DNA from 2 places in the Sideroxydans sp. CL21 genome. Region 2 is predicted to be linked to the other one. Evidence: predicted binding sites of a transcription regulator. Region 2 holds the regulator's gene; the other holds the start of a gene.
The links. Region 2 encodes sigma-54, which starts transcription at its own class of promoters, with help from an activator protein. Its sites were predicted from a motif close to TGGCACNNTTCCTGCT; they were not measured.
Positions count from the first base shown of each region.

Region 1: QOY30_RS08405 (circularly permuted type 2 ATP-grasp protein) is a predicted target of sigma-54. The motif match lies at 9,297-9,312, and genes of this name have one in related genera.

Region 1 covers NZ_LR699166.1:1,798,513-1,813,585, forward strand. Annotated here, with positions in the region: gene QOY30_RS08375 (ABC transporter substrate-binding protein) at 250-1,467, shown strand; gene QOY30_RS08380 (branched-chain amino acid ABC transporter permease) at 1,471-2,343, shown strand; gene QOY30_RS08385 (ATP-binding cassette domain-containing protein) at 2,345-5,011, shown strand; gene QOY30_RS08390 (proteasome-type protease) at 5,133-5,915, opposite strand; gene QOY30_RS08395 (proteasome-type protease) at 6,063-6,770, opposite strand; gene QOY30_RS08400 (alpha-E domain-containing protein) at 6,839-7,813, opposite strand; gene QOY30_RS08405 (circularly permuted type 2 ATP-grasp protein) at 7,807-9,261, opposite strand; gene QOY30_RS08410 (transglutaminase family protein) at 9,362-12,754, opposite strand; gene QOY30_RS08415 (outer membrane beta-barrel protein) at 13,067-13,756, shown strand; tRNA gene QOY30_RS08420 (tRNA-Glu) at 14,006-14,081, opposite strand; tRNA gene QOY30_RS08425 (tRNA-Ala) at 14,102-14,177, opposite strand; gene gltX (glutamate--tRNA ligase) at 14,235-15,073, opposite strand, start outside.
Region 2 covers NZ_LR699166.1:437,269-452,341, forward strand. Annotated here, with positions in the region: gene hprK (HPr(Ser) kinase/phosphatase) at 1-99, opposite strand, end outside; gene QOY30_RS02175 (PTS sugar transporter subunit IIA) at 110-565, opposite strand; gene hpf (ribosome hibernation-promoting factor, HPF/YfiA family) at 622-945, opposite strand; gene QOY30_RS02185 (RNA polymerase factor sigma-54) at 962-2,401, opposite strand; gene lptB (LPS export ABC transporter ATP-binding protein) at 2,439-3,161, opposite strand; gene lptA (lipopolysaccharide transport periplasmic protein LptA) at 3,158-3,757, opposite strand; gene lptC (LPS export ABC transporter periplasmic protein LptC) at 3,738-4,325, opposite strand; gene QOY30_RS02205 (KdsC family phosphatase) at 4,325-4,846, opposite strand; gene QOY30_RS02210 (KpsF/GutQ family sugar-phosphate isomerase) at 4,843-5,829, opposite strand; gene QOY30_RS02215 (monovalent cation:proton antiporter family protein) at 5,894-7,870, shown strand; gene QOY30_RS02220 (prepilin-type N-terminal cleavage/methylation domain-containing protein) at 8,127-8,795, opposite strand; gene QOY30_RS02225 (sensor histidine kinase) at 9,083-10,759, shown strand; gene hrpA (ATP-dependent RNA helicase HrpA) at 10,833-15,073, shown strand, end outside.

The sequences.
Region 1 (15,073 bases), 1.4 Mb from region 2:
TGGCTAGCGAATTTTTGATGAGTCAAGAATTGCTGTATTTTCAATACCCATGAAACATATATGGAATTGCAAATAATTACAACATCACGTTTACATAGCGAGGCAAGAAGTCCCGCTTCATATCAAAATAGCCTGGAGAATATCCCATCTTTAAATTAAGGCTAAAAACGCGTTAAGAATGCGTTAAGGGAAAGATTCAAGTTAGAATATGCCTCTTGATTCAATTACCGTTTCGACACAGGAGAAAACATGAAAAAGACTCTGCTGGCTACATTGCTGCTCGGGTTCTCTGCACAACTATTTGCTGCCGACTCCATTAAACTGGCAATTACCGGGCCGTTCACCGGCGGTTCTGCGCCTATGGGTACTTCCATGCGTGATGGCGCCAAACTTGCCATCAATGAGATCAATGCCGCTGGCGGGATCGATGTCGGCGGCAAAAAGCTGAAGATCGAAACCATCGAGCGCGACGATGAAGCGAAGAACGATCGCGGCGCGCTGATCGGACAAGAGCTTGCTTCGATGGATGATCTTTCCGGCGTGATCGGTTCGGTCAACACCGGCGTGGTCATTGCGGGCGACAAACACCTGCAGGAAAAAGGCATCACCAAAATCATCACTCCCGCCGCAGGTTCTGCTTCGATGATGCAGTGGAGCAAAGCGGGTGTGCCCGATCTTTCAATATTCCGTTTCGCCGCTGATGACGGTATCCAGACCGCTATGGTGGTTGAGGAAGCGATCAACAGGAAACTGACCAAGGTTGCCCTTTTGTACGACTCAACCAACTACGGTGTTTCCGGTCGCGATGACTTGCTGACGCAGATCAAAGCCCAGGGCAACAAACTGGAAGTGGTCGCCACCGAGAAATTCAATATCGGTGACAAAGACATGACAGCCCAGTTGCTGAAGGCCAAGACGGCAGGCGCCCAAGCGGTCCTGATCTGGGGTATCGGACCTGAACTCGCGGCAGTTGCGAACGGCATGGACAAGATTGGTTTGAATGTTCCGTTGATAGGCGGCTGGACTCTCTCGATGTCGAACTACATCGACAACGCCGGCAAGAACGGCAACGGCACCTTGATGCCGCAGACCTTCATTGAGGAGCCCATCACGGCGAAGGCCAGAAGCTTCATCGAGGGTTACCACAAGGCATATCATGTAGACCGTATTCCTTCGCCGGTTTCCGCCGCGCAGGGTTACGACGCAGTTTATATTTTTGCAGCAGCTGTGAAGCAGGCGCAGAGTACCGACACGAAGAAGATAAAGCTTGCACTGGAAGACCTGAAGGAGCCGGTAAAAGGTGTGATCGCAATCTGGAAGCATCCATTCTCGAAGTGGAACCCGGCAGTCGAACAGACTCATGAAGCGTTCCGTCGTGAGAATGCAGTCATGGGCATGGTCAAAGACGGTCGCGTAGTTTTCGGTAACGAAGCGGACAAGCAGCGCCTTATCAAGCAAGAAAAGTAAATTATGGAAGTCATCCTCCAAATGGGGGTAAGCGGGGCCCTGATGGGCCTCGTTTACGCTCTGATTGCCTACGGCTTTCAACTCACTTTCGCGACCAGCAAGAGCATCAATTTTGGCCAGGGAGAGCTGGTCATGCTCTCGGCCTTTATCAGCCTGACATTCACCAACATCGGTTTTCCTTACTGGCTGATGGTGCCGGCCGGACTATTGTGCGGTGCGTTACTCGGGCTGGTAGTGGAGCGCCTGGCGGTACGGCTCGCGTTGGAGCAAAAAAGCGAAGGCTGGATATTGATGACGATCATCCTTGGCCTGTTCAGTTTTTCTGCGGCCGAGAATATCTGGGGCAGGGATGATCATCCTTTCCCTACGCCCATCTCCTCCGATCCTATGCATTTCCTCGGCATCAGCGTCACGGCTGTCGAACTGTCGGTGGCTATCGGTGTGTTTGCCGTAATGGGAATGATCGAGCTGTTCAAGCGCAAGACTTTGTGGGGTAAGGCATTCGAAGCGGTGTCGGCCGATCGTGATGCGGCTGAACTGATGGGCATCTCTGCAAGAAGAACCATCATGTTGTCCTACGCCTTGTCCGGCATGGTCGCAGCCATGGCCGGGATTCTGGTTTCTCCCATCACGACTGTCGGCCCCACCATGGCCTCGGCGCTTATTCTAAAAGCGTTTGCGGTTGCCGTGGTAGCCGGCCTCGATTCCGGATTCGGCGTTGTTCTGATCGGACTTTTTCTGGGTGCGCTGGAAAGCCTGGCAAGTTTTTATATTGGCAGCGGCTGGCGCGAGGCACCCGGTTTGATCTTGTTGATTTTGGCTCTGGCCATGAAACCCAACGGGGTATTCGGCAAAGCCAGCATAAGGAAAGTATAAGTTGAAAAGAATCTTGCTCGTCAATGGCGCAGAGCTCATCGCCTTTATGCTGCTCGCCTGTATTCCCCTGGCTGTCAGCAATTCATACGTATTGGGATTGCTGACACTTCTCGCGATCTACGGCATCTTGCTCATCGGGCTCGATGTCAGCGTGGGTTATCTGGGCCAGGTCAATCTCGGACATGCTGCCTTCCTGGGTCTGGGTGCCTACGCTGGTGGATTATGCGTGATGGTTTTCGGCTTCTCGATGTTGCCAGCCTTGCTTGCTAGCCTGCTGGTGGGATTCGTGTTTGGCGGATTGCTGGCTTTCCCAGCCCTGCGCCTCGAAGGCCCGCAGTTCGCGCTGGCGACACTCAGTTTCTCGGCGCTGACCGCAACCACGCTGAACGAACTCGAGAGCATCACCCAGGGTGCGCAAGGTCTGCAAGTGGACAGGCCACTGCTGTTCGGTCTGCATCTCGGCCCGCAAGCTTTCTTCTGGTTGTGTCTGGTACTTCTGGCGTTCACCTGGATAGCCATGAAGAATCTGCTTTCCTCACACTGGGGCAGGGCATTCGAAGCACTGCGCGACAGTCCCATTGCCACCGATGCCATGGGCGTCGGTGTGTTCCGCCACAAGGTCGCCGCTTTTGCGCTGGGCTCGGGACTGGGCGGATTGGCTGGCGGCCTCTATGCTTTCAATTTCCAATTCCTGCAACCCAGCAGCTTCGTTTATGAGTTGATGGTCATTTTGTTGCTGGGTGTGGTGCTGGGTGGACGAAAGAGTCTGTGGGGCGCATTTGTCGGTGCGTGCCTGATCGTGCTGTTGCCCAATCTGCTCTCCAGCCGTTCGCTGTTCCAGGCGTTTTCCTTTATCGGACTCTTTATCGCTTTGGTGGCGGGAACAATCAGCATCCGCAAGCAGCGCAGAATCTCGTTCCAGGTGGCAGCACCCATCGTGAGCATGGCACTGCTCGTGGCAGGTAGCCTGCTGGTGCAGAACACCGAAGACTGGCGCAAGGCGATCTTTGCATTGATGCTGTTCTCGGTGGTAGTGGGACTGCCCGAGGGGCTGATGGGCTTTGCCGAAAAGCAACTGACCCGGCTCTTCAAGGTGCCGGCACGGCCATTACCCGATGCCACTGCACTCGAGGCGGTTTTGCCCAGGCAGGAAGATACAGGATTGCTGCTTGAGCTCATCGACGTCAAACGCCATTTCGGCGGCATCAAGGCAGTCGACGGAGTGTCGATGCAAGTGCAGGGAGGGCATATACACGGGCTGATCGGTCCCAATGGCTCCGGCAAGAGTACGTTGGTCAACGTGATTTCCGGCTTGTATGCGCCGAGCGCAGGCCAGTTGCGTTTGCACGGTGAGGAACTCCCCAAGGGCAGCCTGTTTAAAGTCTCGCAAGCCGGTATTGCGCGTACCTTTCAGAACCTCCAGCTTTTTGCCGAGCTCAGTGCACTCGAAAACGTGATGGTCGCTTGCGAAGGCGCGTATAAAAAATCATTGCCGCTTGTTCTGCTTGGATTTGCATATGCCGAGGAGAAAAAAGCCCAGGCCGACTCTCTCGCACTGCTGGAACTGGTGGGGTTGGCTGGCGATGCAAGAACCAAGGCCAAGGATTTGCCTTACGGTGCCCAGCGCTTCCTGGAGATCGCACGCGCCCTGGCGCGCAAACCCAAACTGCTGATACTGGACGAACCGGCTGCCGGACTGGCGCATCCGGATGTACTGAAGCTCAACGAGATCGTGCGCAGGATCCGTGCGCGTGGAATCACCACCATACTCATCGAGCACCACATGAGCGTGGTGAACGAAGTGTGCGATTTCGTCACCGTCCTCGACGAAGGCAAGATCATCGCTCAGGGTCTGCCCGATGACGTCAAGCGCGATCCGCGCGTGATCGCAGCCTATCTGGGCGACAGCAAGGAAAGCTCTTACTCGTCGCGCAAGCTTGGAGAAACCCCATTGCTGCGCGTGGAAGATCTGCATGCAGGCTATGGTGCGAGCGAAGTGTTGACCGGTACCAGTTTTGAAGTGCGGGCGGGTTCCGTCGTCGCGCTCATCGGTGCCAACGGCGCAGGCAAGACGACAACCATGCGCGTATTGTCCGGAATGCTGAAACCCACCTCGGGCAAGGTGCTGCTGGATGGCAAGGAAGTGCAGCAACTGGACGCCTCGAAGATCGCTCGTCTGGGGCTGGCGCACTCACCGGAGGGCCGCAAGATATTCGCTCCCCTGAGTGTCGAAGACAATCTGTTGCTAGGTGCCTATACGCGTTTGCCTAAAGTTTTTGGTTTCAGGACCAAGGCAAATGTCGATCTGGAAAAAGTCTATGCGCTTTTCCCGCGCCTGTTCGAAAGGCGCAAGCAGGCGGCAGGCACACTGTCGGGGGGAGAACAACAGATGCTGGCCATAGGACGCGCCCTCATGGCCAACCCCAAGATCATCCTGTTGGACGAACCGTCCATGGGCCTGGCTCCGGTGATCGTTCAGGAAGTTTTTGTCATCATCAAAAAGTTGAAGGAAGCGGGCATCACTCTCTTGCTGGTCGAGCAATTCGCCAAGAGTGCCCTGGAAGTGGCGGACTATGCTTACGTGCTGGAACATGGCCGCATTGCTGTGGAAGGTACGCCCGAGGACCTTTCAAGGAATGAGCGGGTGCTGGCTGCTTATCTGGGGTAAGGCGCGAAAAATAGCATGAACGGCGTGGATAAGCGCCGCAGTGATTCTGTGTATTCCGGCAGGGAAGAAAATCGATTCTTTACCGGATTTTGATTGCACCTGCCGATCGTTTATGCCCGGGTCAGCCGCCTGTATAAAGTGTACTTGCGGCTGGCTCCCCGGCGGAATTGCCAACTGAATTTTCCCAATAGAACCTTGGCAGATTATCCAGAGCTGCCACCAGCCCCTTGTTCCATGCTTCTGATAGTTGTTTCGAGAAGGGGTCTTCCTCCGTCAGGCAAAGTTGATGCGTGAAATTCAGACTGCCTGTTTCATAGATCAGTAAATCAATAGGGTGGCCCACGGTCAGGTTGCTGCGAACGGTTGAATTCATCGACACCAGGGCGCAACGGGCAGCCGGAGCCAGCAGGGTATCGCGCTTGATAACGCGGTCGAGTATGGGCTTGCCGTATTTGACTTCACCGATCTGCAGGAACGGGTGTTCGTCCGATTCGTGGATGAAGTTTCCTTGCGGATAGATCATCAGTGTTTCGTGGCGGTCAGTTCCGATCTGTCCGGCCAATATGAACGTTGCTTCAAAACTGACATTGCCGCTGTCCCGCACGACGTGCAGATTTTGCACGCTGGTGCTGACCGTGGCCACATAATCTGCAGCCTCCTGCATATTTTTGACGGCAAGCAGATTGGGGATCGCTCCGCTGTCCAGATCGGCCTTGATACGCTTGATCACCAATTGGGTTGTGGCCAGGTTGCCCGCTGAAAGCAGCGCAAACACCCTGTTGTCGGGCCACACGAAGGTATGCATCTTGGAGTAGGTCGAGATATTGTCGAAACCGGCGTTGGTACGTGAATCGGAACACAATACAAATCCCGCTTTAGTATTGATGGCAAAACAATAGGTCATTTCATTCCCTTGAATATTCCGCGGCGCCGCTGGGCAAGCGTAGTAAAGAAACAGTAACATGAGCTTTGACAATCGGCAAACCCAAATAATTTACGCCGGGTGGGAAAGCGCACAGAAGAAAGTCGCGACGTCTCAATCACCACCGAATCACTTGATAGTCTGATCGGTTTCCCAAGGGAAGCGGGGTAAATTATCCAGTGCCAGAACCAGTCCAGAACTCCAGGATTGGGCGATACTCTTATAAAATGGATCGTCTTCGGTCAATGAGAATCGACGTCCCTCACTGAGGGAGTCTTTGGAGTAGATCAGCATATCTACCGGTGCCCCGACCGACAGGTTGCTGCGGATAGTCGAATTCATGGACACCAAAGCACAACGTGAAGCCACCTCAAGCTGGATGTTGCGTTTGATGACCCGATCCAGAATAGGTTTGCCATATTTAATCTCACCAATTTGCAAGAACGGATGTTCATTGGATTCATGGATATAGTTGCCCTGGGCATAGATCAGCAATGTTTCTGGGGCGCCATGCGCGATTTGCCCGCCCAGAATAAACGTCGCTTCCAGGTTGCTCCCGGAACTATCGCGCAAGGATTGTTGCTTCTGCACTTCGCAACTGACAGATGCCACATAGTCTGCCGCTTCATGCATGTTGGCCACATTGAGCAGGTTGGGCCGTGCCGCTTTGTCCAAGTCAGTATTGAGACGTTTTAGAACGGACTGAGTTGTCGCCAGATTTCCTGCCGAGAGCAATACCAAAACACGATCTCCCGGCCATACGAAGGGGTGCATCTTTGAGTAGGTCGAAATATTGTCGAATCCCGCGTTGGTACGCGAGTCCGAACAGAAAACCATTCCGGCGTCAATGTTGACCGATAGGCAGTAAGTCATGTTTCGTTGATGGAATTATATTGTTCCAATAATCACTGGACCATTTCAGCATCTGACTGGCTTTGCTGCTGACCGACTTTGGCATGGAAATATTGCTTGTTCAGGGCGGCATTGATCTCTCCCAGATCTTTCTGGGTCAAATCCAACAGCTCGTGCAGTTCGCCGTTGTGCAGGTTATCGGACAGAAGCCTGAGCAAATTCGTCCTCGAATTTCTGACTGTACTCAACACAGTTTCAGAAAATGGAACTACACGCAGACAGGATTCCATCTCATTCAGGCAATACAGCAGGCTGCGCGGAAAATGTTCGTCGTTGATCAGAAACTCGATCACGTTCTTGCTGCTCACATGCACGGCCTTGAGCCGCCGATAAGTCTGGTAGGCGGAAAGCGCTTTAAGAGTATTCATCCACAATCTTTCCACGCTCATCTCATACAGCGCCATGTCTTCCGGGATGGATACCGCGAAATTGATGTCCAGAATGCGCGTGGTCATGTCGGCACGTTCGATGTTTCGCCCGAGCCGGATGAATTGATACGCCATGTCGTGCGCCATCACGCCCGAGATGAGGCCGACGATCGCATGCCGCTTTGCGATGACATTGTTCAAGACCAGGTATCTTTCACGGCGGCTCGTCGTTGCCTGGTTGGCATTGGCGCGAAGGTAAAGATACAAGCTGTTGATACATTCCCACAGATCCTCGGGCAGCAACTCGCGCAGAGTGCGGGTGTTCTCCCTTGCGTACTTCACACAGGACAGGATGGAACTGGGGTTCTGTTCGTCCTCGATCATGAAGCGCATGATCGAATCCTCGTTGGCTTGTGTGTAGTGCTTGCTGAAGGATTCATCCAGCCCGACGGCTTTGATCAGCGTATCCCAACCCAGCGTAGCGCCGTGCGGCAGATCCAGCAACACATCCGTCGTGCTGTTGATGAGTCGCGCGGTATTTTCAGCGCGCTCCAGATAGCGCGCCATCCAGTAAAGGTTTTGAGCAGCACGGGCTAGCATGACGGCATCTCCTCTACGATCCAGGTGTCCTTGCTGCCGCCGCCTTGCGAAGAATTCACCACCAATGATCCTTCCCGCAGCGCGACCCGCGTCAAACCGCCGGTCGTCACATAGAGCTTCTCCGATTGCAGTATGAAGGGGCGCAGGTCCAAATGGCGCGGGGCCAATTTTCCATCGACCAGGGTCGGTGCTGTGGATATCTCGAGCGTTGGCTGCGCCATGTAATTGCGCGGATTGGCACGGATCAGATCCGCAAACTTTGCGCGTTCGGCTTCGTCCGCACGCGGGCCGATCATCATGCCGTATCCGCCAGATTCGTTGGCAGGCTTGACCACCAGCTTATCCAGATTCTTCAATACATGTTCGCATTGGTCCGGATACATGCACAGATAACTGGGTACATTGGCCAGGATCGGATCCTGATCCAGATAGTAGCGGATGATCTGGGGGACGAAGGCGTACACCACCTTGTCATCCGCCACGCCCGCGCCCGGCGCATTGGCAATGCCCACGTTTCCCTTGCGCCAGGCGCGCATCAAGCCGGGCACGCCGAGCATGGAGTCGGGACTGAACACCTCCGGGTCGAGGAAATGATCGTCGATGCGCCGATAGATCACATCCACTTGTTGCAAACCGAAGATGTTCTTCATGTACACCCTGTCGTCGGTGCCAACCAGCAAGTCCTGTCCTTCCACCAGATGGGCACCCATTTGCTGGGCGAGATAACTGTGTTCGAAGTAGGCCGAGTTGTAGATGCCTGGAGTCAACACGGCGATCACCGGCTGGTCGCCTGGACGCGGTGACAATGCAGCCAGCGTCTGGTAAAGCTGGGTAGGGTAGTCATCCACCGGCAGGATCGAGGTGGTTCGAAACACCTCTGGAAATATCCGCTTCATGATCTGCCGATTTTCCAGCATGTAGGACACACCGGAAGGAACGCGCAGGTTGTCTTCCAGCACATAAACCGTACCGTCGCGGTCGCGCACCAAGTCGGTGCCACAAATATGTGCCCACACGCCAAAGCGGGGCGTCACACCCACGCACTGGGGGCGGAAATTGACCGAGCCTTCCAGTACTTCACGCGGGAACACGCCATCCTTGATGATTTGTTGTTTGTTGTACAAATCATTGATGAACAGATTGAGCGCGGTCAGGCGTTGTTTGAGCCCCTCCTGGATCGGGTCCCATTCGGTGCGGCTCATCACCCGCGGGATGACATCGAATGGCCATGCGCGGTCGATGTTGCCCGCTTCGCTGTAGATGGTAAACGTGATCCCCATGGCCATGATGTTCGCTTCCACCGCCTGGCGGCGTGCCAGCAATTCGTTGGCATCCAGCGAGTTCAGGTAGTCGAAAAGGGGCTGCGCCGCGCTGCGCGGGCGCAAGTTGGCATCGAACAGTTCATCGTAGGCCGTTATGCGTTTATATTCCGACAGGGAAATTTCCATGATCTGTTCTTTATTCCACGTATTGAGTATTGCTTAGCGAATACCGTGCCACGACTTGGACTTACAGCAGCAAATTTCCTTTTCCTTTATTGGAGTACCCCTATTTTTTTGTCTTTTGCTCGGGCTTTATCAACTCGCTGGCCTTGCCGGCAGCACCTTCCATCATCGGTTCCGGCGCACGGCGCAGATCTAGCGTCAGCGGATAATCGGGATTGCGCCCTTCGCGCCGGACATGCATCTCGCCCGGCGTATGGCCGTGATTCCAGAAGCGCGCCACGCGCCGTGCCTCGGCTTCATTGGCATTGACCGGGAAGGTATCGTAGTTGCGCCCGCCGGGATGGGCAACGTGATAGGTACAGCCGCCGATGGAGCGGCCGTTCCAACTGTCCACCAGATCGAACACCAGCGGTGCCTGCACGCCGATGGTCGGATGCAGGCCGGAAGGCGGGCACCATGCCCGGTAACGCACACCGGCCACATATTCGCCGCGCGTGCCGGTCGCCGTCAGCGGCAGGGGACGGCCATTGCAGGTGACGATATGCCGGTTGTCGTTCATGTGGCTCACCTTGATCTGCATGCGCTCGACCGAGGAATCGACATAGCGTGCCGTGCCGCCGGCCCCGACTTCCTCGCCCAGCACATGCCACGGTTCGATCGCCTGGCGCAGTTCGATCTCGATACCGTGATAGACCACCGTGCCGAAGCGCGGGAAGCGGAACTCGAGGAAAGGTGCAAACCATTCGAACTCGAAGTCATAGCCTGCACGTTGCAGATCCAGCACGACATCGCGCATGTCCTGCGCCACGAAGTGCGGCAACATGTAACGGTCATGCAACCCGGTTCCCCAGCGCGTGAGATTGCCGCGGTAAGGCGTCTGCCAGAAACGAGCGAGCAGTGCGCGCAGCAGCAACATTTGCAGCAGCGACATTTGCGCGTGCGGCGGCATCTCGAAGCCGCGGAACTCCAGCAGGCCCAGGCGCCCCGTAGCACTGTCGGGCGAATACAGCTTGTCGATGCAGAACTCGGCACGATGCGTGTTGCCGGAATGATCGACCAGCAGGTTGCGCAGCAATCGATCCACCAGCCACGGCCGCAGATTCTCCTCGCCCGATTTCAAATGCTCCGTCATTTGCTGGAACGCAATCTCCAACTCGTACAGACTTTCGTGGCGCGCTTCATCCACTCGCGGGGCCTGGCTGGTGGGGCCGATGAACATGCCGGAGAACAGATAGGACAAGGCGGGATGGTGCTGCCAATACGTGATCAGGCTCATCAGCACATCCGGCCGCCGCAGGCAGGGCGAGTCTGCCGGAGTCGCTGCACCTATGGTGACGTGGTTGCCACCGCCTGTGCCGGAATGGCGTCCATCGAGCATGAACTTTTCCGTGCCGAGTCTTGTCAGGCGCGCTTCCTCGTAGAGCGTCTGCGTGTTCTGCACCAACTGCACCCATGTACCGGACGGGTGGATATTGACCTCGATCACACCGGGGTCTGGCGTGATGCGGAATTCTTTCAGCCTGGGATCTGACGGTGGTGTGTAACCTTCCAGCCGCAATGGCAACTTCAATGCCGAAGCGCAGGCTTCTATTGCCGCGATGAGCGACACGAAGTCTTCCAACAAGGGTACCGGCGGCAAGAAGACGCACAGGACACCAGAGCGTACTTCTGCACACAGGGCAGTGTGGATGATTTCTCGTGGATCGTAACCCCCTTTGCGTGAATCGGCCGCAGCCTGCGGCTTTTTCTGAGGCAGACCGGCATCGGGAGCTTCGTCGGTAGCATCGAACGGATCGCGGCCGAACTCTTCCTCTTTGTCTGCGGGAGCAACCCAGGGCAACGAGGCGAGCGGCAGGCGCAAGCCCAGCGGCGAATCACCCGCGATCAGATACAAGTGTTCACGCCGCAACGGCCAGGCGCTGGAGCGGAAGCCCATCGCAAGCGCTGCTTTGGAAGCGCTCTTCTGTACCTTGGGTGGCAATGCCTTGAGAGGAAGAACATAACCCACCGCCTCGCCCAAACCACGTTCGATCAGTTTTGCCAGCCGACGACGCTCATCGCTCTTTTTCAGGTCGGAATGGAGCGGGTCCAAGTTCTCGGGCCATTTCTGTTCCTGATCGATAATTTGAGCCACATCTTCATATGCCGGTATCACCAAGCGTTCATTCAGCCCAAGTTCTTGCGTGAGACGCTGCATGAAGTGCAGCGCATCTTCTGTTTTGTGAGAACCATCTCCGTCTTTTGTAACCAGTAATGTGCGGTCGTTCCACAGCGGTTTGCCGTCCGTGCGCCAGTAGCATCCCAGCGCCCAGCGCGGCAGCGGTTCACCCGGATACCATTTTCCCTGACCGAAATGGAGCAGGGCGCCCGGCGCAAAGTGTCCTTGCAAGCGGTTGATCAATTCACCCGCGAGCTCGCGTTTCTTGTCCGAGAGGGCGGTGAAATTCCACTCCGGGCCGTCCATATCGTCGATGGACACAAAGGTAGGTTCGCCGCCCATGGTGAGGCGCACGTCGTTCTTTATCAGCTCGGCATCTACCTGATGCCCGAGGTCGAGTATCGCCTGCCATTGCGCTTTGGTATAGGGTTGTGTCACGCGCGGATCTTCATGGATACGCGTCACCTGCATCGAAAAATCAAAATGCGTCTCGCACACTTCGGTGACGCCGATCACGGGTGCAGCCGAAGCCGGCATCGCCGTGCATGCCAGCGGAATATGGCCTTCGCCTGCCAGCAAACCGGAGGTCGGATCCAGTCCGATCCAACCGGCACCCGGAATATAGACTTCAGTCCACGCATGAAGATCGGTGAAGTCGTGATCGGTGCCGGAAGGACCGTCGAGCGCCTTCACATCGGCCTTCAGCTGGATCAGATAACCCGAGGCAAAACGCGCAGCAAGGCCCAGGTGACGCAGGGCCTGAACCAGCAGCCAAGCCGAGTCCCGGCATGAGCCGCGCTTCAGCTCCAGGGTTTGCTCGGGTGTCTGCACGCCCGCCTCAAGGCGCACGATATAGCCCACATCATCCTTGATGCGCTGGTTGATGCCGACCAGCATGTCGATAGTACGCAGCGGCTTGCCGAGCAACTCCTTCTTAGTGCGGTCAAGCCAATCGGCCAACAACGGGGAAGCTGGCTCGGCTTCAAGATACGGACCGAGTTCGCGTTTCAATCCATCCGGATACTCAAATGGAAAATTTTCAGCGAACTCGTCAATGAAAAAATCGAAAGGATTGATGACCGTCATGTCCGCTACAAGATCGACCGTGATCTTCAGCGATTCCGCTTTCTCCGGAAACACCAGTCGGGCGACCCAGTTGCCGAAAGGATCCTGCTGCCAGTTCAGGAAGTGACCGGCAGGTTCGATATTGAGCGAATAGCTGAGTATGGGCGTGCGGCTGTGCGCGGCAGGACGCAGCCTGACCTCGTGCGGCCAGAGATTGACTGCACGGTCAAAGCTGTAGCTTGTCTGGTGGTTTAACGCAACGCGGATGGTCATCGAAACTCTTTCAGGATGGGATTATCGGTATCCCTCCTGTATAAGCACGAAGCAAGCCACGCCAATTTTTGATGAATATTCATCACACATGGCTGGTAGGGGTGAAACTCATGCTCCTATTCAGGGCGCCGTGTCATTTGCTGGTGCATTCATCTGTGCACGGGGTAGGGATAGGTCTATACCTTTTGGCATATATCCCGTAACGGTTTTTACTGATAATCTCCGGCGCGAATAATTTGTGGAACGGTTCAAGCCGTTTTTGACTGCAGCTTTTCATAATCACCTTAACCTACTGAAATCGGAAACCAAATAATGGCGAGACGCATCAGGACATATGCAATAGCATTGATTTGTTGTTTGGCAGTTTCACCCGCATTTGCTAACAACGAAACCACGAATTCATCCATTATTCTCAGCGGCGGGTACTCTAAAGCAAAAAATGCATGCGATTCACCTTGGGTTACTGTTGCTATGGGTTCGGGCAGTACTTGTAGTGAAACTCATACCGCTTTACGTCTGGCCTACAACTATCGATTTACTCCAATATGGGGGTTTGAAGCCAGCTATGGTGACTTGGGAAATGCGACAGGAGAAGGGATATCTACCGTCTCTGGGCTCGCTGGGACACTCGCCACATGGTCAACCAAGGCAATCGGGTGGGCATTTTCCGGAACAGCGACTGTTCCGATCACCGGCGGATTTTCTTTCTTCGGAAAAGTAGGAACCGTTCGCGCTGAATTCAGTGAAAGCTACCATGCAAATTCGAATACTACTGGCGCAGTCATGCAAGGTATCTCAGTTAACGGCGTGCCCATAAGCAGACAAATCAAAAATTCTGTGACGTATGGAGCCGGGGTTCAATATGAATTGAGTAAGAGTTTTGCCATTCGAGCTCAATATGAAAATTTTGGTTCTTACGACATATATAGCGCTTATGGAATTTCCAATCCCCCTCGTATAGCGCTTTCGCTGGCTTCAGTTGGGATTGTTCTCAAATTCTGACCCAGGAAAATTATCAAAAATGACGGACACTTGAATCAAGTGCCCGCAATGTTTTTTCCGATTCAAAGCCCGGCCACTTTCTGGTTACAGTTTCGCTTCTTCAGCATGGGTGCTACTGATTTATGCCCGTTGGCTCATATAAATCGTTGAGTAGTGGCGATCTGACTTATTGTACGGTAAATTTTGAATACACAGATTACGCACGGACAAAATAAAATGGCTTACATCTCTGCAAGCCATTGTTTTGTTTGGCGTCCCCTACGAGATTCGAACTCGTGTTATCGCCGTGAAAGGGCGGTGTCCTAGGCCTCTAGACGAAGGGGACTTCGTTGTTACTTTTCTTTTTGGTGGAGGTAAGCGGGATCGAACCGCTGACCTCTTGCATGCCATGCAAGCGCTCTCCCAGCTGAGCTATACCCCCGGGGTGCCCCGAAAAGAGCGCGCATTATAGTGATGGCACCCCACCTTGTAAAGCAAGTCAGCCGGTTTTTTTCGAGAGGTTCTTTTCTATGCGTGCCAGAACCATCTCGCGCGTAAACAATGTCACCAAAGCATCCACAGAAGGTGTCTGGGTTTGTCCGGTGAGCATCACGCGCAGTGGCATGGCAAGCTTGGGCATCTTCAAGCCGTGTTTGACTATGATTTCCTTGATGGCGGCGCTGATTGCAGTGTTTTCCCATGCCACTGTGGCGAAAAGTTGCGACAAGTCGCGCAGTGCAGGAATGGCTTCAGCGGAAAGTTGTGCATCAAGCAGGGCTGCATCCGGGTGCAGATCGATGTAGAACACTTCCGCTGCGTCGGCCAGTTCGTTAAGCGTGGCAACACGTTCCTTATATACGCCGACAATGGCACTCAGATCCGGGCTGGCTGACACTTTGATGCCGCGTTTTTCGAGGCGAGGGCGAACCAGTTCCACCAATTGGGCGTTATCGGTTTGTTTGAGGTAATGGTTGTTCAACCAGTTCAGTTTTTCGGTATTGAACTGCGCGGCAGAAGGCGTGATGTGGTCGAGATCGAACCACTCGCAGAATTGTGCGACCGAGAAAACCTCATTGTCGCCGTGCGACCAGCCCAGGCGCGCAAGGTAATTGATGACGGCTTCCGGCAAATAGCCGTCTTCGTCGTATTGCATCACGCTCACCGCACCGTGGCGCTTGGAAAGCTTGGTGCCGTCGTCACCGAGGATCATGGACAGGTGGGCGTATTTCGGTATGGTGGCACCCAGCGCTTTAAGAATATTGATCTGACGCGGGGTGTTGTTGACGTGGTCGTCGCCGCGGATCACTTGCGTGATACCCATATCCCAATCGTCCACCA
Region 2 (15,073 bases):
CTCAAGCATGCGGTCACCGCCCTTTGCGCCGCCCACCCAGGTCAGGCCCAGGCGTTCCTGCTTGTCCTCGAAGAGTTGCTGGATGTTGACCTGAGCCATATGGATTTCCTTATCCCTGCCAGTCGACGAAGAGTTTGTGGATCGCGACAGTATCGTCGGTGGCCTGCAATTTTTCGCGGAACGATTTGTCGCAGAACATCTGCGCCAATTCGCCCAACAGTTGCAGATGCAGGTCGGTTGCACGTTCGGGAACGAGCAACACAAAAATGAAACTCACCGGCAATCCGTCCGGTGCGTCGAAAGGGATGGGGTTCTGCATTTTGACGAAGGCAGCTGCAGCTTCGCGCAGACCTTTCACCCTGCCATGCGGGATGGCTACTCCTTGCCCCAATCCGGTGGAACCTAGTTTTTCGCGAGCGAACAGGCTGTCGAACACCTGGCTGCGTCCGATATGGAGCGTGTTTTCGAACAATAAGCCGACACGTTCGAATACGCGTTTTTTGCTGGTGGACTCGTTGTCCAGCAGGACACATTCAGGGGTTAGAATTTTGCTGATCAGGCTCATACTATTTCACCATAACAAGAAAACGGGGCAACCACTTCTGGTTGCCCCGCATCGCTTCAGTCTGCTGCGCTTTGCTTGCCGGTTTCGTCATGGCGACGCGCGGTGTACTTTTCCTTGTGTTTCAACACCTGGCGGTCCAGCGAATCGACCAGTGCGTCTATGGCCACATACAGGTTGCTGTCCTCGGTTTCGGCGAAGATGGCTTTGCCGGAAACATGGACGTTGGCTTCGGCTTTCTGCACCAGCTTGTCCACAGACAGGATCACGTTGATGTCGATCACGTTGTCGAAATGGCGTTTGACCTTGTCCAGTTTGCTGAGCACATGTTCGCGGATGGCCGGCGTGATTTCGAGGTGACGTCCTGTGAGGTTGAGGTTCATGGCCTGCTCCTTTTGGTTAGAGTGATTTACGAAGATTTACCGGAAGGATGTTCATCCCCTCGCGGTATTTTGCCACGGTACGGCGGGCGACTAGAATGCCCTGCTGTGCCAGGATTTCTGACATGCGACTGTCGGTGAGCGGGTGTTTCCCGTCTTCCTCGCTGACCAATTGCTTGATCAGTGCACGGATGGCGGTGGATGAGCACGCACCGCCCGCTTCGGTGGCAAGGCCGCTGCCGAAGAAGTATTTGAATTCGTAGATGCCGCGCGGGGTGAGCATGAACTTCTGTGTAGTCACGCGCGAAATGGTGGATTCATGCAGTTCGAGTTGTTCGGCGATCTCGCGCAGCACCAGCGGGCGCATGGCGATGTCACCGTGCTCGAAGAACTGGCGCTGCCTTTCGACGATGGCCTGCGATACGCGCAAAATAGTTTCGAAACGTTGCTGCAGGTTTTTGATGAACCAGCGCGCTTCCTGCAGTTGCCCGGCCATTTCCTGCGCGTTCTTCTCGTTGCGCTGTTGCAGGATGTTGGCATACACCTGATTGATGCGCAGGCGCGGCATGGCTTCCGGATTCAAACGTGCGCGCCAGATGCCGCCGTGGCGTTCCACCAGTACGTCCGGCACCACATAGTCCGCAGCACGATGCTCGAAGGCCGAACCGGGTTTGGGTTGCAGATGCACGATCAGATCCTGTGCGCAGCGCAAGGCGTCATCGTCGCAGCGCAGGGCCTTTTTCAATTTGCTGAAATCCCGCGCGGCCAGCAAGTCCAGATGATCGCTGACAATGGCCAATGCCAGATCGCGGCCCGGTATATCTTCCGGCATGGCACGCAGTTGCAATGCCAGGCATTCGCTCAGGTTGCGTGCGCCGATACCGGGTGCATCCAGATATTGCAACTGCACCAGAGCCGTTTCCAGATCGTCCAGCGAAATGTCCAGTTCGGGCGGCAGCAGTTCGAAAATTTCTTCCAACGGTTGCGACAGGTAGGCATTTTCGTCCAGCGCGTCGATGAGTAGTCCGATGATCTTCTTGTCGCGCGGATCCATCTGGCTCATGTTCAATTCCCAGAGCAAGTGCTCACGCATGCTGGGTTTCTCGGCGGCGACTTCGGAATAGCCGTCGTCCTCGTCGTCAGGGCCGGACGAGGATGACGATGAAGAGAACGTAGGTTCGGGCCATTCGTTGCCGTCGTCTTTGCGTGATTCAGCTTCGGCAGGGGCGCTGCTCGTTTCGGTACTGCCGGAAGGGGCGGGGATGTCGGAGCTGCTGTTGCCGCTATAGGTCTGGTTGGTACTGTCGTCCTCGCGCTCAAGGAAGGGATTCTCGTCCAGCAGGCGCGCAGTCTCCTGATTGATCTCCAGCGTCGAAAGTTGCAGCAGCTTGATGGCCTGCTGCAACTGGGGCGTGAGCATCAGTTGTTGGGATTGCCTGAGTTGGAGAGAGTGTTTCATCGTGGCTATTCGGTGAGTGGCGGTTTTATCCTGATCTTTACAGCTTGAAGTGTTCGCCCAAATACACCTTCCTCACGCCCTCATTATAGATGATTTCGTCGGGATTGCCCTCCGCCATTACCGAACCGGCGTTGATAATGTAAGCGCGGTCGCAGATACCCAGCGTCTCGCGCACGTTATGGTCCGTAATGAGTACGCCGATACCGCGTTCCTTGAGGAAACGGATGATCTTCTGGATGTCGATCACGGCGATGGGATCGACCCCGGCGAAAGGTTCGTCGAGCAGGATGAAGCGCGGGTCGGTTGCCAGCGAACGGGCGATTTCCACCCGCCGCCGTTCGCCGCCGGACAGGCTGATGGCCGGATTGTCGCGGATATGGGTAATGTGCAGATCGTTCAGCAACGCTTCCAGCCGCAGGTCCATCTCGGCATCGGCATAACCCTGCAACTCCAGCACGGCCCGGATGTTTTCGGTCACGGTCAGGCGGCGGAAAATGGAGGCTTCCTGCGGCAGATAGGCCAGACCGAGGCGCGCGCGACGATGGATGGGGAGGTGCGTGATTTCCTGGTCGTCGATGAATATCTCGCCGCCGTCCGCAGCGACCAGGCCGACGATCATGTAGAAGCTGGTGGTCTTGCCCGCACCGTTTGGTCCCAGCAACCCGACCACTTCGCCGCTTTTTACGGACAGCGATACATCATGCACTACAGTGCGGGCGCGATAGCGCTTGTTCAGCGAGACGGTTCTGAGTTCACTCATGGTTTTTCGTTGGTCAATGTCGGGCTGGATTCGATGGTGAGCGGCGCATTCTTGGGCGCGGGTTTGTCGGGGCTCTCTTCGGCTTTTGGCTGGATCACCGCATGCACGCGGCCCTTGTTCGGGTCGTTGGCATGAGCGGGATCGCCAAACACCTTGAACACCTCGGTACGGGTACTGTACTCGATGTGGTCTCCCTGCACATCGTCCAGTTCGCGCTTGACGCGGGCGTGCACGTAGAAATCGACAACCTCGGCACGGGTATCGTACACGATTCGTTCACCGTAACCTTCCATGTACTGATCCGTGCCTTCCTGTTTCTGGCGGAAATTGGCGAGGTGTCCGGTGGCGGTGCAATGCTTGAAGCCCAGTTTGTCCTGCGTCACGACGACTTTTTCCGCCCGGATGCGGATCGTTCCCTGGGTGAGTTCGACTTCGCCCTCGAACACGCTGACTTGCTTGACGTCATCGACGACGACGCGATCCGACTCCAGATGGATGGGTTTGTCGCGATCCGCATCTTCGGCGTGCAGCAGGCCGCTCCAGATCAGGAGCAGCAGGCCGCACAGCGCGGCGGCGTTAGTGCGGGATTGGCTCATGGGTGGCTCTGACGTGCGACAGCAGCTTGACCGTGCCCGCTTTGTTATCGAGTTGCATGCCGACAGCATTGATGACGTTGTACTTGTCGCTCATCACCACAGCCCGGTCGGTCTCGGCAAAGTCGCGGTCGGGGATGGCATGCAGGTAATCGGTGGTGAAGTCCTGTTCGAGGGAGTCGGCCGTGGCAGGGCGCACGATGTGCACCTCATCGTAGAGGTACACTTCGTCGCCTTTGCTGGTAAGCATCCCGGTTAGAGACGTGGTGAGCGTCGGCGGACGACCGGGGGATAGACTCGTGAGGTGCGGCATCTGCAAGTGTGTGGTGTCGTCGTCCGGGTAATGCCACAGTTTTTCTGCTTTCAGGATGAAGCGGGGCTGGCCCAGGATGTTCAGCGAGGTTGCAGTGAAGTTGTCGACATAGTAGTCGACATCGTGGCGCTGCTGGCTCTCCGCTTGCGGCAACGGCTGCACCTGCAAATTGAGCCAATAGGTTGCCGCCAGCATCAGCAGCAAAGGCAGCAAGGGCAGCCATGAGCGGGCTTTTTCGAAGACGCGGGTAGCGAACATCACTTCAGGTAGGGCGCGAGTTGCGCGTCTAATGTGCCTTGCGCGCCAAGGATCATTTCGCACACTTCCCGCACCGCGCCATGCCCTGCTTCGCGCAGGCTGACGTAATGTGCATGGTCGCGCACCACTTGCGGCGCTGCGGGTACGCTCAGGGCCAATCCGACCCGGCGCATCACCGGCAAATCGACCACGTCGTCGCCCATGAAGGCGGCGGCTTCCGGCGCCAGTTTCAATTCCGCCAGCAGCGATTGCATTACCGCGAGCTTGTCTTCCACGCCCTGATACAAACGCGCAATCCCGAGATTCTTTGCGCGCTGCTCCACGCAACGCGATGTGCGGCCGGTGATGATGGCCAGTTCCACCCCGGATGCCTTGAGCATTTTCAAGCCATGCCCGTCGAGCGAATTGAAGCGTTTGAACTCTTCACCGGAATCCGAAAGGTACAGCCCGCCGTCGGTCAGCACGCCGTCCACATCGAAGGCGACCAAGCGCAGTGGTTTGATTCTTTCGGCGAGCGTCATATGACCTTGGCTTTCAGCAGGTCGTGCATGTTCAGTGCACCGACCAGTCTCTTGTGGTCGTCCACGACCGGCAACTGGCTGATGTTGTATTTCTCCATCATCTGCACTGCGTCGACCGCCAGCGCGTCGGGGCCAATGCAGCGCGGGTTTTTCGACATGACGGTGTTGACCGGCGTGGTGCTGAAGTCCACTTTCTTTTCCAGCGTGCGGCGCAGGTCGCCATCGGTATAGATGCCGAGCAGATGTTTTGTGTCGTCCACGATGGCGGTCATGCCCAGCCCTTTGCGCGAAATCTCCAGCACCGCATCGGCCAGCGTCGCATTGTTCGGAACGGACGGGATACTGGCGTTGGTATGCATGACGTCGCTCACATGGGTAAGCAGGCGGCGCCCCAGGCTGCCGCCGGGATGTGAACGCGCGAAATCTTCTTCGCCGAAACCTTTGGCATCGAGCAAGGCTACGGCCAGCGCATCGCCCAGCGCGAGTGCGGCCGTGGTGCTGGCCGTGGGAGCGAGGCCCATGGGGCAGGCCTCCTGTGCCACGGAACCGTCGAGATGCGCATCCGCCGCCAGCGCCAGGCTGGATTGGGGATTGCCGGTCAGGCTGATGAGGTGCGCCCCCTGGCGCTTGACGGCGGGAACGATGGTGAGCAGCTCATCGCTTTCGCCGGAATAGGAAATCGCGATGAACACATCCTGTGCCGTCACCATGCCGAGATCGCCGTGGCTGGCTTCGCCCGGGTGCACGAAATAAGCGGGCGTGCCGGTGCTGGACATGGTTGCCGCGATCTTGCGCGCGATGTGGCCGGACTTTCCCATGCCGCTGATGATGACTCTTCCCTTGCACGCGAGGATGAGATTCAGCGCCTTCAAAAAGTTGTTGTCGATACGCTGCGTGAGCGCCCGCACAGCGTCGGCTTCGATGATTAAAACTTGACGCGCAAGGTCGAGCGCATGCGGTGCGGCGGAGAATGGTTTGTTCATGCGCAGGATTATAACAGTGCCGTTTGGAGGCGGCGTTTTTTTGAAAATGTGGCATCATCGGATCATGAACAGTTCGCTCCATCTCATCCTCATCTTGCTGGCCGTCGCTGTCGGCGTGGTGGTGTTGTGCCGCATTTTGAAGCTGCCCGCGATGCTCGGTTATCTGCTGGTCGGTATTCTGATCGGGCCGCATGCCCTGGGCTGGATACCCGACGCGCCCGAGACGCGACATCTGGCCGAGTTCGGCGTGGTGTTCCTGATGTTCAGCATAGGCTTGGAGTTCAGCCTGGCGCGTTTGCGTGCCATGCAACGCCTGGTGTTCGGCCTGGGTACGGCGCAGGTTGCGGCAACCATGCTGCTGGTGATGCTTTCGTCGCTGTTTTTCGAGATCGACTGGCGCGCCGGCCTGGCACTGGGCGGCATCCTGGCCATGTCTTCCACCGCCATCGTCAGCAAGATGCTGGTCGAGCGCGCCGAACTGAACACGCCGCACGGGCAGAAAATCATGGGCGTGCTGCTGTTTCAGGATCTGGCCGTTGTGCCGCTCATCATCATCATCCCCGCGCTGGCGGAAAGCGGCACTCATCTCGGAAGTACCATTGCGCTTGCCATGCTCAAGGCCGTTGTCCTGCTGACGGCATTGCTGACCTTCGGGCAACGCTTGCTGCGTCCGTGGTTCCATCTGGTGGCCGGGCAAAAATCCTCCGAGCTGTTCATGCTCAACGTGCTGTTGTTCACGCTCGGCATGGCCTGGCTCACCGAGCTGAGCGGGCTGTCGCTGGCGCTGGGCGCGTTCGTGGCGGGTATGCTGATCTCCGAGACCGAATACCGCTACCAGGTGGAAGAAGACATCAAGCCGTTCCGCGATGTCTTGCTCGGACTGTTCTTCGTCACCATCGGCATGATGCTGGACCTGGGCGCGGTGATCGCCGGCTGGGGATGGATACTGTTGCTGCTGCTCATCCTGATCCCCTTCAAGGCCGCCGTGGTGGCCTTGCTGGTACGTGCTTTCGCGGGCGAGTGGGGCGCGGCGCTGCGCACCGGTATCGGCCTGGCCCAGGCGGGCGAGTTCGGTTTTGTGTTGTTGACGCTGACGGGCGAAGTGCAACTGCTGCCCGCGGATGTGACACAAAACGTGCTGGCTGCCATGCTGATCTCCATGCTCATCGCACCGTTCCTGATCCAGCATGCCGAAGCCATCGTGCGCCGCCTGTCGCCGGAAGAATGGATGAACCGCGCCATGCAGATGCACCAGATCGCCGTGAGCAGCATGTTAAGCAAACAGCACATCATCATTTGCGGCTACGGGCGTAGCGGACATACATTGGGCAAATTTCTGACCGAAGAAGGGATCAGCTTCATCGCGCTCGATCTCGATTCGCGCAATGTGCGCGAAGCCGTGGCGGCTGGAGAAAAAGTCGTGTACGGCGATGCGGGCAAATTTGAAGTACTGCAGGCAGCCGGTTTGATGCGCGCCAAGGCATTGGTTATCACCTACGACGACAAACCTTCCGCACTCAAGATATTGCATCACACGAAGAGAGCGCGCCCCGATCTGCCGGTGGTGGTGCGCACTGCCGACGACACTCACATCGGCGCACTCAAACAGGCGGGTGCGGCCGAAGTGGTGGCCGAAGTCACCGAAGGCAGCGTCATGCTTGCCTCGCAGGCGCTGCTGCTCTCCGGCGTGCCGCTCAGTCGCGTGATCCGCCACATCCAGGAGACGCGCGCCAAGCGCTACAGCATGTTCAGCGGCTACTTCCGCAACGCGCCGGCACCGGATTCGGTGGGAGAAACCACTGAAAGTCTGCAGCAGCGCTTCCAGAACATCATGCTCAACGAAGGCGATGCCGCGGTCGGCAAGCCTTTGCAGGCGCTGAAACTGGCCGAACTCAACGTCGAAGTGAATGCCGTGCGCCGCCACAACGTGGAAGGCAGCCAGCCGGCCGGCGACATGGTGCTGCGTGCGGGCGATGTGCTGGTGATGCTCGGGCAGTCGGTGACGCTGGAAGCGGCGGAGAAGCGGCTGCGCCAGGGTTGAGAGCCAAGGTAAATTTGTTATCGAAAAAATCGCAGGGTGGGCAGACAACTTTATCGTCTGCCCACACGGTTCGGCATCCGCGTGGGCAGAGCGCACGGGTAAAGGCGTAGCCGTTGGGAACCCGTCGGCCTCCCCTTTGCGGGGACAAAGGCGTGCCCGCACTACATTCTGAAATTTCCGGCACTAGGCCATGCACAAAGTGACGGCAAGAAAAAAGCCCGCCGAAGCGGGCTTTGATTGTCACGCCGGAGTTTTATCAAACGCCCATGCAGACGGTGTAAGTTTGATTGTCATCAATCATACCGTTCGTCAATGTAGGTACCGTAAGTGTCGAAGGACGACTATTGCTGCTAGAGAATTCCCTTATCGAACCTCCAATTGGATTGCTGTCATCCATCTGAAGATCCAACTGCTTTGCATACTTGCCCAAAATGCCAGAAGAACAAATGATATAACTACCGTTTATCTTAGGGTTCGCTGCTGTTCCTGCTGATGGATCAGTGAAATTGGCCGAGCTAGTGATGCCGATTACGCCACCAACCGAGTTTGTAGGTAGAAGATCTCCTCCGCTCGTTGGCCCTGCTGCTAATCCAGCAAGCCTGATATGCTCCCAGAAATATTGGCTCTCATCAGTTAATGTGATTGAATCCCATGCCCCACCAATTAGCCCATCTCCATTGCCGTTATGTCCGGCTGCAGCCCCAACATGGCTTACCGCTTGGATATCATCGCCTGGCAGCGCCCTGAACTTGTCCTGATAACCATAAATGTATACTGGAACATTCCTGAAGTCCGTCGCCAGATTTTTCACCTTGGCACTATTGATGAGCTCCTGACCCTTGAGCACGCCGCCGAGCAGGAGGCCGATGATCACCAGTACGATGGCGATTTCAATTAAGGTGAAGCCGGATTGGTTGCGTTTCATTGTTATGTTTCTCCAAAGGGGTCGTTGTTTGCTAAATGTAGCCGTGCTCGGAGAATTTAGCAATAGCCATGCCATACAATGAGGTGCAGGCAAATCTTGTTGTTGTTTCCATCCGGGGCAAAATCCGGCGGATCGAGAGCTTCCGCCCGGGTGCCGCCCTGTCGAGGTTCAGCCGATTCCCGGCGGACCGCATGCCGGGAATGCGTGCCCGTAGGACTGGCGGATTATCTGGGTTAAACTTGAAGCATTTACTCTCAAGATGATGAATTTCAGACGAAATTGACGAGATGCGGACATTTTCCCTAAAAAAACTGATGCGTTCCAGCCGCTGGATCTCGTATGCCATGCTGGTGGCGTTGCACTTGGCGCTTTGGCTGGGACCCGGTAGTTTGTGGATGCACCCGCTGTTGCTGATGCATCTGGGGTCGTTTCTGTTGTGGCAACCGTTGTGGCACGGGGAAAGAAAGCTGCGCACCAGCGCTGCGGCGTTCATCATCGCCATCAGTCTGGTCACGATTTTCCTGTTCAACTGGTGGGTGCTGGCGTTCTGGGTCAGCGTGCTGTTCGCGTTGGTCGGCGGTCGCGTGTTTTCCTTTCATGCGCGCTGGCAGCGTCTGTATTACCTGCTGGTGATGGCTTACCTGCTGTCCATACTGATCTTGTATGTTGCGCCGCACTTGTTTAGCCTGCCCGGCATGGATGAGGTGATGAGCGGCCTGATGGACGTGGGTTTGCCGCTGCTGCTGGTCGGCATGGCGCTCATACCCGCCGAGCGCGATCAGGCGGAAACCGAACAGGCGGTGGACTTCATCTACATCCTGCTGCTGTTCACCCTGCTGGCTTCGCTGGTGCTGGGCAGTCTCGCCTTCATGACCCTGGAACATATCGACTATCTCAATGCCTTGCTGCGCACCTTGTTCTTTATCGCCATCGTACTGTTGGCGCTGGGCGGGTTGTGGAATCCGCGCCTGGGATTTTCCGGTTTTCAGGCCCTGTTCTCTCGCTATCTGTTGACCATCGGCACTCCGCTCGAGAAATGGCTGGGGCGGCTTTCGGCGGCGGCAAATCAGGAACAGAATCCGGAAGCCTTCCTGATTCGCGCAACCGAATATCTTGCCGAGATGCCCTGGATATCGGGGCTGTTGTGGACATCGGAATGCGGGCAAGGAAAGCTGGGAACTTTCAACAAGCATCGTATAGAAATGGTTGACCAAGACCTGAAGCTTGTCCTGTTCAGCCGCCAATCCGTTACACCCACCGTGCTGCTGCATGTCCGTTTGCTCACTCATTTGATGGGGCACTTCTACCAGGCCAAGCGACGCGAGCAGTCCTTGCGCGAGATCACACGCCAGCAGGTTATCTACGAGACGGGCGCGCGCCTGACCCATGATCTCAAGAACATGCTGCAATCCCTGTTCGCACTGACTTCGGTGGCCCAGCATCAGCCGGAAAAGGCGCAACCCATTCTGCAACGCCAGTTGCCTGTGCTGACCCAGCGCATCGAACTTATCCTGACCAAACTCAAGAATCCGCAGGCTCAGGAGGAGGAGGTTGAAATGCCGCTGGCGGCCTGGTGGGAAGGATTGCGGCAGCGGCACCAGCATCGCGGCATTGCCTGGAATGCGCCGAAGCGCCTGGATGACCGGCCGATACCGGCCCCGCTGTTTGATTGCGTCTCCGACAACCTGATCGACAACGCCTGCAAAAAATCCCAGAGCAATTCCGCGATCACCGTCGATGTTTCCCTGGAAACCGAGCCGTTCAGTCTCTGCATCAGCGATAGCGGTAGCGCCATTCCCGGCAACATTGCCCAGCAAGTACTGAATACGATCGTCCCGTCGGAAAGCGGCATGGGGATCGGCCTGTATCAGGTTGCGCGCTGGGCGGCGCAATCGGGCTACCTGCTGGAGTTGAGCGAGAACAAGGAAGGGAAAGTGACGTTCCGGTTGACGAAGACGCAATAGGCCTCATTCCAAATATAAAACCCCGGCTCTATTTTGTGCGGGCAGCATCCGTAGCAGGTAAAATCACGTTTCCATGAATGCCGTCTTGTCACCCCTTGCCCAGCGCCGCCTGGCGCGTATACAGCAACTCTCCGCCATCGAATACCCCGCCGACCTGCCTGTCGTGGCGCGGCGCGAGGAGTTGGTGCAGGCGATCGAAAAGCATCAGGTCATCATCGTGTGCGGCGAGACGGGTTCGGGCAAGACCACGCAACTACCCAAGATTTGCTTGAGTCTCGGACGCGGTGTGCTGGGTGTCATCGGGCATACCCAGCCGCGCAGGGTGGCGGCACGTTCGGTGGGTGCGCGTATTGCGCATGAGTTGAAGTCTGAACTCGGTGGACTGGTCGGCTACAAGGTGCGCTTCAACGACAAGGTGTCGCCCGATACCTGCATCAAACTGATGACCGACGGCATCCTGCTGGCGGAGATACACCACGACCCGCAGCTCAGGCAATACGACACCATCATCATCGACGAGGCGCATGAACGCTCGCTGAACATCGATTTTCTGCTGGGCTATCTGCGGCAACTGCTCCCGCGCCGCCCCGATCTCAAGCTGATCATCACCTCGGCGACGCTGGATGCGGAGAGATTTGCGAAGCATTTTGCTGCGAGTTCCCTCACCCCAACCCCTCTCCCAGAGGGCGAGGGGCTAACCCCGCTCCGCAACTCTGGCTCCCTCGCCCTCTGGGAGAGGGCTGGGGTGAGGGAGAATTACCCAATAATCCCGGAAATCCTGCTTACCCACGCACGCGAATTACGCAAGAACTCAACAGACGCAGAGCAGTTGCTTTGGGCGCTACTGAGAGACAGGCAACTGCTAGATTGCAAGTTTCGCCGCCAGCACCCGCTGGGTTCATACATCCTCGATTTCTATTGTCATGAAGTGAAACTCGCCATTGAGCTGGATGGTGGACAACACACAGAGGATGCGCAAAACAAGCATGATGAAAAACGCAGTGCATGGTTGCAGGAGCAGGGGATCACCGTGCTGCGGTTTTGGAACAACGAGGTGCTGACGAATACGGAGGGGGTGCTGCAATCGCTGTTTGATTGGTTGAATGCGGTGGGTTCCCTCATCCCACCCCTCTCCCGGGGGGAGAGGGAGTCTGAGCGGCTCTCTGAATTAAACCCCTCTCCCCCCGGGAGAGGGGTTGGGGTGAGGGAGCGCTCAGTCAGCGAAGCTCAATCTCCAAGCATGCAGCCGGCTCCCATCATCCAAGTTACCGGTCGTACCTACCCTGTCGAGATACGCTACCGCCCGCCGCAACAAAACGAAGAAGGCGATACGCAGGATGTTCCGCAGGCGATATGCAGTGCGCTGGATGAATTAAGTATCGGCGGCTTAAAAGGCGATGTGCTGGTATTCCTGCCCGGCGAACGCGAGATACGCGATACCGCAGAGGCCCTGCGCAAGCATCAGCACAAGGGTATCGAAATCCTGCCGCTGTTCTCGCGCCTGTCCATCGCCGAGCAGGATCGCGTGTTCAAACCCGCTTCCGGTGTGCGCCGCGTGGTGCTGGCGACCAATGTTGCGGAGACGTCGCTTACCGTGCCCAACATCGGCTACGTGATCGACAGTGGTCTGGCGCGCGTCAACCGCTACAGCGTGCGACAGAAGGTGGAGCAGTTGCGCATCGAGAATATCTCGCGCGCCGCCGCCAACCAGCGCGCCGGTCGTTGTGGCCGGGTGATGAGCGGCGTGTGCATCCGTTTGTATGAAGAAGCGGATTTTCTGCAACGCCCCGAGTTTACCGATGCCGAGATATTTCGTGTATCGCTGGCTACCGTGATTTTGCGCATGAGCGCATTGGGGCTGGGAGAGGTGGAAGAATTCCCGTTCATCGAGCCGCCGGGTTCGCGCGCCATTGCGGATGGTTATCAATTGCTCACTGAGTTGGGGGCGATAGCGGAGGGCGTGCCCTCACCCCAACCCGTGAATAACCCCTCTCCCCCTGGGAGAGGGCATGGGGTGAGGGAAGGGGGAGGGAGCCAGTTCCCCTCGCCCTCGGGAAGAGGGGCTAGGGGTGAGGGTGCTCGCCAGCTCACACCGCTCGGCCACGAACTGGCCAAGCTGCCGCTTGACCCCAAGGTAGCGCGGCTGTTGCTCGCGGGGCGGCAATACCAATGTCTCAACGAGATCCTCATCATCGCCAGCGCGCTGGCCCTGCAAGACCCGCGCGACCGCCCGGCGGAACGGCGCGAGGCAGCCGATGCGGCGCATCAGCGCTTCAACGACGAGCGCTCGGATTTCCTCGCCTACATCAAGTTGTGGGCGTGGTTCCAGGACGCGATCAAACACAAGAAGACCAACAAGTTGTGGGCGACCGAGTGCCGCGACAAATTTCTGTCGCCGCTGCGCCTGCGCGAATGGCACGAGCTGCACCAGCAGTTGCATGCACAGGTGTCGGAGATGGGCATGCGCTTCAACGAGCAACCCGCCACCTACGAACAGATACACAAGGCGCTGTTGACCGGCCTGCTCGGTAACATCGGCTGCAAGGGGGTGGACAAGGAGCCGTATTACCTCGGCGCGCGCGAGATCAAGTTCTTCATCGCGTCGAACTCGGTGCTGGCGAAGAAGGGCACCAAGTGGGTGGTGGCGGCGGAGATCGTGGAGACGACCAAGCTGTTCGCGCGCTGCGTGGCGCGCATCGAACCGGAATGGCTGGAAGAAGTCGGCGCGCACCTGATCAAACGCAGCTACTTCGATGCGCACTGGGAGAAGAAGGCGGCCCAGGTGGCGGCATGGGAACGCAGTACCTTGTACGGTCTGATCATCAATCCGAAGAAACGCGTGCATTACGGGCCGATGAACGTGGCGGAGTCACGCGAAATTTTCATACGCGAGGCACTGGTGACAGGCGAGTTTAACACGCAGGCGCCGTTCTTTACCCACAACCAGAAACTGATCGCCGATATCGAAGCGCTGGAACACAAGGCACGCCGCCCCGATGTGCTGGTGGACGACGAACTGATCTTCGCGTTCTACGATGAGCGTATCCCGGCAGGAATACACAACGGCGCGGCATTCGAGCATTGGCGCAAGGAGGCCGAGCGCGAGCAACCGAAACTGTTGTACCTGAAGAAGGACGACCTGATGCGGCACGAGGCGGCCGGCATCACCACCGAACAGTTCCCGCCGCAGATGATGATGAACAACGTGAGCTATGCCTTGGCTTACAACTTCGCGCCGGGCAAGAACGACGACGGCGTCACGCTGACCGTGCCGCAGGCCTTGCTCAATCAAGTGTCAGCGGCGCGCTGTGAATATCTGGTGCCGGGAGTTTTGCCGGAAAAGATTGCGCAGTTGGTGAAGTCGCTGCCGCAGAAGATTCGCCGCAATTGCGTGCCGGTACCGGAATTCGCGGCGGCGTTCAGTGCGGCTGTAAAGCCTTCGGATACGCCGCTGTTGCAGGCGCTGTCACGTTACATCCGCGAGCAGAAACAATTGGATGTGCCGCTGGATGCGTTCCGGTTGGAACAATTGCCTGCGCACCTTCTGATGAATTTCCGGGTGGTGGACGAGCACGGGCGACAACTCGGCATGTCGCGCAACTTTGCGCAGTTGCGCGGGGAGTGGGCGCCGAAGCAAACCGTCGCGGCACCGGTGGCCGTTGCGAAGAATGCGGCTCCGCAGCTGAAGAGCGCCGGGGAGCATTACACCGAATGGAAATTCGAGGATTTCAAGGCTACGCGCGAGGAAAGCCGTGCAGGACAGACCATCACCGTGTTCAACGCGCTGGTGGACGCGGGCGACGCGGTGACCTTGCAGAGTTTCGACACGCGCGATACAGCACAAGCCGCGCAGCGTCTGGGCTTGCGGCGCTTGTTCATGCTGGCGCTGAAAGAGCAGGTGAAGTACCTGGAGAAGAACCTGCCGGGTCTGCAAGCGATGGCCATGCAGTTTTTGCCTTTCGGCTCACAACAGGATTTGCAGCGGCAGGTGCTCGCTGTAACTTTCGATCGCTGCTGCCTGAACGAGCCGTGGCCGGAAACTGAGAAGGATTTCGCCGCGCGCTGCAAAGATGCGAAAGCGCGGCTGAATCTGGTGGCACAGGAAATCGCGCGTCTGGTTGCGGCAGTGCTGGCAGAGCATCATGCCCTGCAAAAAATGCTGCCCGGATTCAAGGCGCACGCTCAGGTGTTGCAGGACATACGCCAGCAGTGTGACTGGTTGCTGGGCAAGGAGTGGGTCGCGCGCACGCCGTATGAACGCATGCAGCATATGCCGCGCTATCTGAAAGCGATCAACGTGCGTCTGGAAAAACT